3 regions of the Streptomyces sp. NBC_01390 genome follow, and region 3 is predicted to be linked to each of the others. Evidence: predicted binding sites of a transcription regulator. Region 3 holds the regulator's gene; each other region holds the start of a gene.
What was found. The regulator HrcA, encoded in region 3, represses chaperone genes, less so after heat shock. The targets are predictions, from matches to a motif close to TTNGCACTCNGNNNNNCNGAGTGCNAA.
Positions count from the first base shown of each region.

Region 1 (4,006 bases), 2.6 Mb from region 3:
CATCCCGCACGACCTGGAGCAGGGCAAGGTCGTCATGGCCGCGGTGTACGGCGGCGAGCTCGTCGGCATCGAGGGCAACTACGACGACGTGAACCGCTTCTGCTCCGAGCTGATCGGCGACCCGGCCGGCGAGGGCTGGGGCTTCGTCAACGTCAACCTGCGCCCGTACTACGCGGAGGGCAGCAAGACCCTGGCGTACGAGATCTGCGAGCAGCTCGGCTGGCAGCTGCCGGACCAGCTCGTGGTGCCCATCGCCTCCGGGTCGCAGCTCACGAAGATCGACAAGGGGCTGCAGGAGCTGATCAAGCTCGGGCTGGTCGCCGACAAGCCGTACAAGATCTTCGGCGCCCAGGCGGAGGGCTGCTCGCCGGTGTCCGTCGCCTACAAGGCCGGGCAGGACGTCGTACGGCCGCAGAAGCCCAACACCATCGCCAAGTCGCTGGCGATCGGCAACCCGGCGGACGGGCCGTACGTGCTGGACATCGCGCGGCGGACCGGGGGAGCGGTGGAGGACGTCAACGACGAGCAGGTGGTCGACGCGATTCGGCTGCTCGCGCGTACGGAGGGGATCTTCGCGGAGACCGCCGGTGGTGTGACCGTCGGTGTCACGAAGAAGCTGATCGAGAACGGGCTGCTGGACCCGACGCTCACGACCGTTGTGCTGAACACCGGGGACGGTCTCAAGACGTTGGACGCGGTGGCGGACACGGGGCTCACCGCGACCATCCGGCCCAGCCTTGAGTCGTTCCACGCGGCGGGGCTCGGTTAAGAGGTAGTTGTTTTTCTGCGGGCCCGTGGGGGCTGGTCGCGCAGTTCCCCGCGCCCCTAGGTATGTCACCTGACCGGAGGTTTACACCGTGAGCGTTTCTGTCCGTATCCCCACCATCCTCCGCACCTACACCGGTGGGCAGGCCGAGGTGGCTGCCGAGGGTGGGACCCTTGCCGAGGTCATCGCCGATCTGGAGAAGAACCACACGGGGATCGCCGCCCGCGTGCTCGACGACCAGGGCAAGCTGCGTCGCTTCGTCAACGTGTACGTCAACGACGACGACGTCCGCTTCGAGCAGGGGCTGGAGACGGCGACGCCGGACGGTGCCGGGGTGTCGATCATTCCGGCCGTCGCCGGAGGCTGATCAAGGGTTTGATACCCGCCAGTAGTAACCGTCGGTAACATCGATTACCGAGAGTTCATCGAATTGCCCCCTCCGTGAGAGAAGCGGAGGGGGCAATTCTGTATGGTTGAGCGCGGTACAGTTGGGGAAGCCGCACCATCTCGCTCGCCGCACGCGTATTGATTCCTGCCGCGCACCCAACGAGAAGTAGCCAAAGTGTGCAGGCAATTTGCGTTTTTTGTTCACTTTGTGGGGCCCGGCTTGCCCTGAATCCGCGTGAATTCTCCGCATATTTCCTGACCTGGCGTGCCTGGATTTCTCGTCCAATTGACCTGTTGCAGAGGGCAGTTGGACAGATACATTCGGCCGCGGTCGACGCGTTCCGGCGCACACCTCCACCGGTTGGGGGGGTGAGGTCTGACCCGGATCCGCGAAGTGCGGATCCGTGCAAGGGCCAGTAATAGGGGAGTTAGGCATGGCTCAGGGCACCGTCAAGTGGTTCAACGCGGAGAAGGGGTACGGCTTCATCGCGGTCGACGGTGGTGCGGATGTTTTCGTCCACTACAGCGCGATTCAGATGGACGGCTACCGCACCCTCGAGGAAGGTCAGCGGGTCGATTTCGAGATCTCGCAGGGCCAGAAGGGGCCGCAGGCGGACATGGTCCGTCTGGCGACCACCTGAAGCACGCGCCGGAGCACACGCAGCGACGTTCTTCTTCCTTCATCGAAGGATTCGATGGGCTCGTACCTCGTGGGACCTCACGGGGTGCGGGCCCATCGGCGTGTCCGCAGGCGGGGTACGCGGTCGATGTCCGCAGGTGTGTCGGCGTTGCTACCGGGCCGTAGCCACCCCCCTGTTCACCTGGGGATCTTCGAGAGCCGCTTGCACTCGGCAGGGGCGAGTGCTAATCATTGGCGTTAGCACTCTGAAGGTGAGAGTGATAACGAAGGACCGGGTGGGTGAGGCCCGCAGGCCAGGTGGTGCAAGGAATCACCGAGGCAGGCAGGCCGTCCGTCGCGGGCGCCAGCGCGGTCCGGAGCAATCCACCCCAGTCCGGGAGGACCACTTCACATGGCCAAGATCATCGCGTTCGACGAGGAGGCACGGCGCGGTCTCGAGCGCGGGATGAACCAGCTCGCCGACGCCGTCAAGGTCACCCTCGGCCCCAAGGGCCGCAACGTCGTCCTCGAGAAGAAGTGGGGCGCCCCCACGATCACCAACGATGGTGTTTCCATCGCCAAGGAGATCGAGCTCGAGGACCCTTACGAGAAGATCGGCGCCGAGCTGGTCAAGGAAGTCGCGAAGAAGACGGACGACGTAGCCGGTGACGGCACGACGACCGCGACCGTCCTGGCCCAGGCTCTGGTCCGCGAAGGCCTGCGCAACGTGGCCGCGGGTGCGAACCCGATGGCCCTGAAGCGCGGTATCGAGAAGGCCGTCGAGGCCGTCTCCGGTGCGCTGCTCGACCAGGCGAAGGAGGTCGAGACGAAGGAGCAGATCGCTTCGACCGCCTCCATCTCCGCCGCCGACACGCAGATCGGCGAGCTCATCGCCGAGGCGATGGACAAGGTCGGCAAGGAAGGCGTCATCACCGTCGAGGAGTCCCAGACCTTCGGTCTGGAGCTGGAACTCACCGAGGGTATGCGCTTCGACAAGGGCTACATCTCGGCGTACTTCGCGACCGACATGGAGCGCATGGAGGCGTCGCTCGAGGACCCCTACATCCTCATCGCCAACTCCAAGATCTCCTCGGTCAAGGACCTGCTCCCGCTCCTGGAGAAGGTCATGCAGTCGGGCAAGCCGCTGCTGATCATCGCCGAGGACGTGGAGGGCGAGGCCCTCTCGACCCTGGTCGTCAACAAGATCCGCGGGACCTTCAAGTCCGTCGCGGTCAAGGCCCCGGGCTTCGGTGACCGCCGCAAGGCGATGCTGAACGACATCGCGATCCTCACGGGTGGCGAGGTCATCTCCGAGGAGGTCGGTCTCAAGCTCGAGAACACCTCCCTGGACCTCCTGGGCCGTGCCCGCAAGGTCGTCATCACCAAGGACGAGACCACGATCGTCGACGGCGGCGGCTCCGCCGACCAGGTCGCCGGCCGGGTCAACCAGATCCGCGCCGAGATCGAGAACTCGGACAGCGACTACGACCGCGAGAAGCTGCAGGAGCGCCTGGCGAAGCTCGCCGGCGGTGTTGCGGTCATCAAGGCCGGTGCCGCGACCGAGGTCGAGCTCAAGGAGCGCAAGCACCGCATCGAGGACGCCGTTCGCAACGCGAAGGCGGCCGTCGAGGAGGGCATCGTCGCCGGTGGTGGCGTGGCCCTGCTGCAGGCCTCCTCGGTCTTCGAGAAGCTGGAGCTGACGGGTGACGAGGCGACCGGCGCGAACGCCGTGCGACTCGCCCTGGAGGCCCCGCTCAAGCAGATCGCCGTCAACGGTGGCCTCGAGGGTGGCGTCATCGTCGAGAAGGTCCGCAACCTTCCCGTCGGCCACGGCCTCAACGCCGCGACCGGTGAGTACGTCGACATGATCGCCGAGGGCATCATCGACCCGGCGAAGGTGACGCGCTCCGCGCTGCAGAACGCCGCGTCGATCGCCGCGCTGTTCCTCACCACCGAGGCCGTCATCGCCGACAAGCCGGAGAAGGCGGGCGCCGGCGCCGGCGCCGGTGGCGGCATGCCGGGCGGTGACATGGACTTCTGATCGACCTCTGGTTGATCACCGTCCTTCGTTCCGAGGGCGGCACCCTTCTCCTTGCGGGGAGGGTGCCGCCCTCGGGCGTTTGCGGGGCGCTTGCGGTCCCGAGGTGTGCGAGGCGTCTGAGGTGTCGTGTGCGGTGACCGGGATCACAGGGGGCGTTTCGGTGAGCCGGAATGAGGGGCCGGACGGGTGCGGT
Region 1 covers NZ_CP109551.1:6,890,568-6,894,573, forward strand. Annotated here, with positions in the region: gene thrC (threonine synthase) at 1-769, shown strand, start outside; gene OG241_RS31185 (MoaD/ThiS family protein) at 858-1,133, shown strand; gene OG241_RS31190 (cold-shock protein) at 1,588-1,794, shown strand; gene groL (chaperonin GroEL) at 2,185-3,813, shown strand.
Region 1: groL (chaperonin GroEL) is a predicted target of HrcA. The motif match lies at 2,031-2,057, and genes of this name have one in related genera.

Region 2 (4,006 bases), 3.5 Mb from region 3:
AAACTCGTCACCGCCAAGGGATACGCGGTGGCCCGTCTTGAGGACTACCTGTGACCGTGCGCCCGCTGGCCGCCGCCGCACTCGCCGCCGCGCTCCTGGCGACAACGTCCACGGGTTGCGCCCAGTCCGTGGCCCCCATCGAACGCCTGGGCAGAAAAGCGGCCCAAGCGGCCCACCAGAGCCGCACACACTCCTCCCCGACCACCGACGCGCAGGCGTACCGCCGCTGGGGCCTGTCGTCCCCCGTGCGCCTGGCCCCGCCCCCGTCCACGCACCCACGCAGGATCCGCACAGCAGGCCCCGGCCTCCCCCCGGTCGTCGACCGCGTCCCGACCCACGACAAGGTCGTCTTCCTCACCTACGACGACGGCGCCGAACGCGACCCCCGCTTCGTCGACCTGGTCCGCGAACTGCGCCTCCCGGTCAGCATGTTCCTCACGTCGAGAGTCGTGGGCCCGGGCTACGCCCACTTCGCCCGCCTGCGCGAGGTCGGCGCGAGCATCCAGAACCACACCCTGGACCACCAGTCCCTACGGGGCCTGCCGTACGCCGGCCAGCGCGCCGAGATCTGCGGCCAGCAGGACAGCCTCCGCGCACGCTTCGGCCTCCGCCCCCGCCTCTTCCGCCCGCCCTACGGCACCTACGACACGACCACCCTGAGAGCGGCCTCGGACTGCGGGGCCTCGACGCTGGTGCTGTGGACCCCGGGGGAGCAGCCACTGGGACCGGGCACCATCGCCCTGGTAGGCCCCGACGACGACCTGAACGCCCCACCCCTGGTCGAACGGACCCTGCAGCTCCTCCGGGAGGTGCAGAGGAGAGGCCTGAGCGTGGGCCGCCTGGAGGACTACCTCTGACCCGAGCACTTTCCGAACGCCCGGCGACCCTTCAGCCCGTCCGGCGTTTGAGGACGAGCGCGTCCAGCGCGACCACGGGGGCCTGGGGGCAGAGCCCCCAGAAACCGGCGCTCACACCAACGACCAGCACCTCACCGGACCCCAGGATCACCGACCCCCCGCCCGCCAAACCGTCGGAGACATTGGCACTCCGCTTGACCGAGTGCTAATCGCAGTCATAGTCTCAGTTCTGGCACTCCCCCCTGGAGAGTGCCAACAGCGACGGGCAGGTCCGGCACCCGCGACGACGGATCCACCTGGTCGCCACCTCAGACAGTTAACCCCGTGAGATCTCCGAAGGGGGAGGTCGGATCGTGACGACCACCAGCTCCAAGGTTGCCATCAAGCCGCTCGAGGACCGCATTGTGGTCCAGCCGCTCGAAGCCGAGCAGACCACGGCCTCTGGCCTGGTCATCCCGGACACCGCCAAGGAGAAGCCCCAGGAGGGCGTCGTCCTGGCAGTTGGCCCGGGCCGCTTCGAGAACGGCGAGCGCCTGCCGCTCGACGTGAAGACCGGCGACATCGTGCTGTACAGCAAGTACGGCGGCACCGAAGTGAAGTACAACGGCGAGGAGTACCTCGTCCTCTCGGCTCGCGACGTGCTCGCGATCGTCGAGAAGTAATTCACCCGGATTAATCAGCATTACCAGCATTGCAGTGAACTGCGCCCCTGGCCCCCGCGACTCTCAACAAGCCGGGTGCTGGGGGCGCAGTTCGTTTCACCCACATTTCCGAGAGGGCTGAACCGCTCCCATGGCGAAGATCCTGAAGTTCGACGAGGACGCCCGTCGCGCCCTTGAGCGCGGCGTCAACAAGCTTGCCGACACGGTGAAGGTGACGATCGGCCCCAAGGGCCGCAACGTCGTCATCGACAAGAAGTTCGGCGCCCCCACCATCACCAACGACGGCGTCACCATCGCCCGCGAGGTCGAGCTCGACGACCCGTTCGAGAACCTCGGCGCCCAGCTGGTGAAGGAGGTGGCGACCAAGACCAACGACATCGCGGGTGACGGTACGACCACCGCCACCGTGCTGGCCCAGGCGCTCGTCCGCGAGGGCCTGAAGAACGTCGCCGCCGGCGCCTCCCCGGCCGCCCTGAAGAAGGGCATCGACGCGGCGGTCAAGGCTGTGTCCGAGGAACTCCTCGCGACCGCCCGCCCGATCGAGGAGAAGTCCGACATCGCCGCCGTGGCCGCGCTCTCCGCGCAGGACACGCAGGTCGGCGAGCTCATCGCCGAGGCGATGGACAAGGTCGGCAAGGACGGTGTCATCACCGTCGAGGAGTCCAACACCTTCGGCCTGGAGCTCGACTTCACCGAGGGCATGGCCTTCGACAAGGGCTACCTGTCCCCGTACATGGTGTCCGACCAGGAGCGTATGGAGGCCGTCCTCGACGACCCGTACATCCTGATCCACCAGGGCAAGATCGCCTCCATCCAGGACCTGCTGCCGCTGCTGGAGAAGGTCATCCAGACCAACTCCTCCAAGCCGCTGCTGATCATCGCCGAGGACGTCGAGGGCGAGGCCCTGTCGACCCTGGTCGTGAACAAGATCCGCGGCACCTTCAACGCGGTCGCGGTCAAGGCCCCCGGCTTCGGTGACCGTCGCAAGGCGATGCTCGGCGACATGGCCGCGCTCACCGGCGCCGAGGTCATCGCCGAGGAGGTCGGCCTCAAGCTCGACCAGGTCGGCCTCGACGTGCTGGGCACCGCCCGCCGCGTCACCATCTCGAAGGACGACACGGTCATCGTCGACGGTGGCGGCGACAAGGGTGCCGTGGCCGGCCGCGTGAACCAGATCAAGGCCGAGATCGAGAACACGGACTCCGACTGGGACCGCGAGAAGCTCCAGGAGCGCCTCGCGAAGCTGGCCGGCGGCGTGTGCGTGATCAAGGTCGGCGCCGCCACCGAGGTGGAGCTGAAGGAGAAGAAGCACCGTCTCGAGGACGCGATCTCCGCGACCCGCGCCGCGGTCGAGGAGGGCATCGTCTCCGGCGGTGGCTCCGCGCTCGTGCACGCCGTGAAGATCCTCGAGGGCAACCTCGGCAAGACCGGCGACGAGGCGACGGGTGTCGCGGTCGTCCGCAAGGCCGCCGTCGAGCCGCTGCGCTGGATCGCCGAGAACGCCGGCCTGGAGGGTTACGTCATCACCTCCAAGGTCGCCGAGCTCGACAAGGGTCAGGGCTTCAACGCCGCCACCGGCGAGTACGGCGACCTGGTCAAGTCCGGTGTCATCGACCCGGTCAAGGTCACCCGCTCCGCCCTGGAGAACGCGGCCTCGATCGCCTCCCTCCTCCTCACGACCGAGACCCTGGTCGTCGAGAAGAAGGAAGAGGAAGAGCCGGCCGCGGCCGGCGGTCACGGCCACGCCCACTGAGCCAACAGCTCACACGGCACGAAGAAACCCCCCGTTCCTGGCTGGAACGGGGGGTTTCTCCCTTCGCGGGCGGTCCGATGCTCTCTCCTCCTCCGGGGAGTGACTACTGCTCCAGGGAGTCGAGCGCTCCCAGTTGCCCCATCAGCCCCAGCCGGTCGTACTCCCACCAGCCCTCGACGATCTTCCCGTCAGCGTCGAACCGGTGGATGGTCGTACCCGTCATCGACGCCTGCCTGCCACTGCTGGGAATCCCGAGGAAGTCGCCGCGCTGGGTCCCGCTCCACGTCCAGCGGGTGCAGACCCGGTCGCCCTGGGCGATCTGGTCGTGAATGGTGAACGCGAAGTCGAAGCCCTCACGCCACATCTGCATCTCGCGCCGGGCCGCGTCCAGCCCGATGGCATCCTGCTCGTTGGACGGATCGTGGTCGTGGTAGCTCTCCACGAAAAGGTCGTTGAGCGGGGGCAGTTCACCGCGGGTGGCGACCACCTCGAAGAAGCGCCGCGAGGCGTCCGCGCACAACTGCTCGTCCCGCACCACGTCCAGATCCGTGAACGTCGGCATCTCGTCGCACAGGGCGACCATCTCCCGGAAGATCCGGTCCGTCTCCGGAAGGTTCGAGTTCCGCATCGCCTCCTCGTACGACGGGAACTCCACGATCTCGACGAAGTGCGACGAGTCCGAGAGATCCTTGCCGATCAGGGTGTGCGTCGCGCTCCGCTTGCCCTGGGTCTGC
Region 2 covers NZ_CP109551.1:7,797,830-7,801,835, forward strand. Annotated here, with positions in the region: gene OG241_RS35190 (polysaccharide deacetylase family protein) at 1-54, shown strand, start outside; gene OG241_RS35195 (polysaccharide deacetylase family protein) at 51-857, shown strand; gene groES (co-chaperone GroES) at 1,211-1,519, shown strand; gene groL (chaperonin GroEL) at 1,650-3,272, shown strand; gene OG241_RS35210 (ester cyclase) at 3,376-4,006, opposite strand, start outside.
Region 2: groES (co-chaperone GroES) is a predicted target of HrcA. The motif match lies at 1,040-1,066, and genes of this name have one in related genera.

Region 3 (4,006 bases):
CCGCCACCGAACCGGAAGCGGTACGGGACGGACGTACCGCAGACGCGGCCGGTGACCCGGTGGGGCGGACCAGGGTCACCACCTTGCCCTCCAGCAGGAAGCCGCTCGGCTCCAGCGGGAACACCCGGTGTTTGCCGAAGCGGTCCTCCAGGGTGACCGTGCCCGCCTCGCAGCGGATCACCGCGCCGCAGAAGCCCGTACTCGGCTCCTCGACCACCAGGCCGGGGTCCGCCGGGACCTGCGGTACGGGCTTGGGCTTCTTCCACGGTGGGGTCAGGTCCGGAGAGTACTGGCGCATTCGGATGACGATAGGAGAAGCGGTCGCGCCGTCAGGCCACCGGCTCCCGCGACACGCCGAAACGCCTTGCCAGGGCGTCCCGTTGGGCCCGTACGAACGCCGCGTCCACCACCGCGCCGTGGCCGGGTACGTACAGCGCGTCCTCGCCGCCCAGGGCGAGGAGGCGGTCGAGGGCCGCCGGCCAGTGCGACGGTACGGCGTCGGGGCCCGCCTGCGGTTCGCCCGACTCCTCGACCAGGTCGCCGCAGAAGACGATCGTCGGGTTGGTGGTGGGGGTGGTGGGTACTACGACCGCCAGGTCGGTTCGGGTGTGGCCCGGGCCCACGTTCCAGAGGGTGGCTTGAGGGCCGCCGGGCAGTTCTATGGTGAGGCTTTTTTGGATCTGCTGACGTGGAACGACCAGGGTGTCCGCCGCCTCCTCCGCCGCGCGGACGTCCAGACCGTTGCGTACCGCGTCCGCGCGCAACGCCTCGCGCCCCAATGGCCCGAATTCGCTTCCTGAGCCGTCCTCGCCCCCTGCCGCCAGGACATGCGCACCCGCGAACGCCGCCGCCCCGAAAACGTGATCGAAATGGGGGTGCGTCAGTGCGAGAAAGTCCACACGGCGACCGGCTAGCGACTGGGCCTCCAGGCGCAGCCGTGCGCCCTCCGCGAGGCTTGATCCGGCGTCGATCAGCAGCGCGCCGCCCGGGCCGGTCACCAGTCCCACCGTGCAGTCCCAGACCGGCAGGCGGCACCGCCCCACCCCGGGGGCCAGGCGCTCCCAACCCAGGTCGCCCCACCTCGGCTCTTCCCAAGTCACCTTCATGCGGCGACGCTAGCCGCAGCAGGCGGAAGCGGGCGGAAGCAGAGGGAAGTCGTGGCGCCGAGCGGTTGCCGCGGACACGACATCGCAGGACAGGTCGGTACAGGTCGGCAGGTCGGCGCGGGCCGCCCTTGCCGGGGGTGTACCCGGCAGCCGTACACTGGGCCGGGGAAGTCTGGCACTCGGGCACGAAGAGTGCCAGGGAAGGCCAATGGAGAGCCGAAGAGACGTGCAGGTCGGTGCGGAAGCCCGGTTACCGGGGTAGGCACTCAGGGGACGACAGCTGGAGGTGTGCGCGATGCTCAGTGAACGCAGGCTCGAAGTGCTGCGCGCCATCGTCCAGGACTATGTCGGCACCGAGGAGCCGGTCGGGTCCAAGGCGCTCACCGAGCGGCACAACCTCGGGGTCTCACCGGCGACCGTCCGTAACGACATGGCGGCGCTGGAGGACGAGGGCTTCATCGCCCAACCTCACACCAGTGCCGGGCGTATCCCGACCGAGAAGGGCTACCGGCTCTTCGTCGACAGGCTCGCCGGCGTCAAGCCGATGACCGCGCCCGAGCGGCGTGCCATCCAGAACTTCCTGGACGGCGCCGTCGATCTCGACGATGTGGTGGGGCGTACGGTTCGGCTGCTTGCCCAGCTCACGCGGCAGGTCGCCGTCGTGCAGTATCCGTCGCTCACCCGGTCCACCGTGCGGCACGTGGAGCTGCTCTCGCTCGCTCCCGCGCGCCTGATGCTCGTGCTGATCACGGACACGGGCCGGGTGGAGCAGCGGATGATCGACTGCCCGGCGCCCTTCGGGGAGACCTCGCTGGCGGATCTGCGCGCGCGGCTCAACAGCCGGGTCGCGGGCCGCCGGTTCGCGGACGTGCCGCAGCTTGTGCAGGACCTCCCGGACGCCTTCGAGGTGGAGGACCGGGGCACGGTCACGACGGTGCTCTCCACCCTTCTGGAGACGCTTGTCGAGGAGGCCGAGGAGCGGCTGATGATCGGCGGAACCGCCAATCTGACCCGCTTCGGGCATGACTTTCCCCTCACTATCCGACCCGTTCTGGAAGCCCTGGAGGAACAGGTCGTACTTCTCAAACTCCTTGGTGAGGCCGGGGATTCGAGCATGACCGTACGAATCGGTCACGAAAACAAATACGAGGGACTCAACTCCACGTCCGTCGTGTCGGTCGGTTACGGTTCGGGCGGCGAGGCAGTGGCCAAGCTCGGCGTGGTCGGACCGACCCGCATGGACTACCCGGGAACGATGGGAGCGGTACGCGCAGTGGCACGGTACGTCGGACAGATCCTGGCGGAGTCTTAAGTGGCCACGGACTACTACGCCGTACTCGGCGTGCGCCGCGACGCGTCCCAGGACGAGATCAAGAAGGCGTTCAGGAGGCTCGCCCGCGAGCTGCACCCGGACGTCAACCCCGATCCGAAGACGCAGGAGCGGTTCAAGGAGATCAACGCCGCGTACGAGGTGTTGTCGGACCCGCAGAAGAAGCAGGTCTACGACCTCGGTGGCGACCCCCTCTCGCAGGCGGGCGGCGGAGGCGCGGGCGGCTTCGGCGCCGGTGGCTTCGGGAACTTCTCGGACATCATGGACGCGTTCTTCGGAACGGCGTCCCAGCGGGGGCCGAGGTCGCGTACGCGGCGCGGCCAGGACGCGATGATCCGGCTCGACATCGAGCTGGACGAGGCCGCCTTCGGGACCACCAAGGACATCCAGGTCGACACGGCCGTGGTGTGCGCCACCTGCAGTGGTGAGGGCGCGGCGCCCGGGACCTCCGCCCAGACCTGCGACATGTGTCGCGGCCGGGGCGAGGTGTCCCAGGTGACGCGGTCCTTCCTGGGCCAGGTCATGACGTCACGGCCCTGCCCGCAGTGCCAGGGGTTCGGGACGGTCGTTCCGACCCCGTGCCCCGAGTGCGCCGGTGACGGGCGGGTGCGGTCGCGTCGGACGCTGACCGTGAAGATCCCCGCGGGTGTCGACAACGGTACGAGGATCCAGCTCGCCGGAGAGGGCGAGGTGGGGCCCGGTGGCGGTCCCGCCGGTGACCTGTACGTCGAGATCCATGAGCTGCCGCACTCGCAGTTCCAGCGGCGCGGCGACGATCTGCACTGCACGGTGACTCTGCCGATGACGGCGGCGTCGCTGGGCACGAAGGTGCCGCTGGAGACTCTCGACGGGCTGGAGGAGGTCGACATCCGTCCGGGCACGCAGTCCGGGCAGTCGATTCCGCTGCACGGGCGCGGTGTCACGCACCTGCGGGGCGGGGGACGCGGTGACCTCATCGTCCATGTCGAGGTCATGACTCCTTCGAAGCTTGATCCCGAGCAGGAGAGGTTGCTGCGCGAGCTGGCGCTGCTGCGGGGCGAGGAGCGGCCCACAGGGCAGTTCCAGCCTGGGCAGCAGGGGCTGTTCTCGCGGTTGAAGGACGCGTTCAACGGTCGCTGAGCGAAGGTTCCGGCAAGGGTTCCGGCCTGATTCGGACTTGTGCGGAGGACGTGACAACATGCCGTCATGTCCTCCGCACTGACCGATCTTTTCCCTCACCCGATCGTGCAGGCACCCATGGCGGGCGGCGTCTCCGTCCCGCGGCTCGCCGGTGCCGTCGCCGATGCGGGCGGGCTCGGGTTCCTCGCCGGCGGGTACAAGACCGCGGACGGCATGTACCAGGAGATCAAGCAGCTGCGCGGGCTCACCGGACGCCCCTTCGGCGTGAACCTCTTCATGCCGCAGCCCGAGTATGCCGACCCCGCCGCCGTCGAGGTCTACGCCCATCAGCTCGCCGGTGAGGCGACCTGGTACGACACCGAGCTGGGCGACCCGGACAGCGGACGTGACGACGGCTACGACGCCAAGCTCGCAGTGCTCCTCGACAACCCGGTCCCGGTCGTCTCCTTCC
Region 3 covers NZ_CP109551.1:4,286,493-4,290,498, reverse strand. Annotated here, with positions in the region: gene OG241_RS19140 (DUF3097 domain-containing protein) at 1-298, opposite strand, end outside; gene OG241_RS19135 (MBL fold metallo-hydrolase) at 330-1,106, opposite strand; gene hrcA (heat-inducible transcriptional repressor HrcA) at 1,402-2,418, shown strand; gene dnaJ (molecular chaperone DnaJ) at 2,419-3,555, shown strand; gene OG241_RS19120 (nitronate monooxygenase) at 3,622-4,006, shown strand, end outside.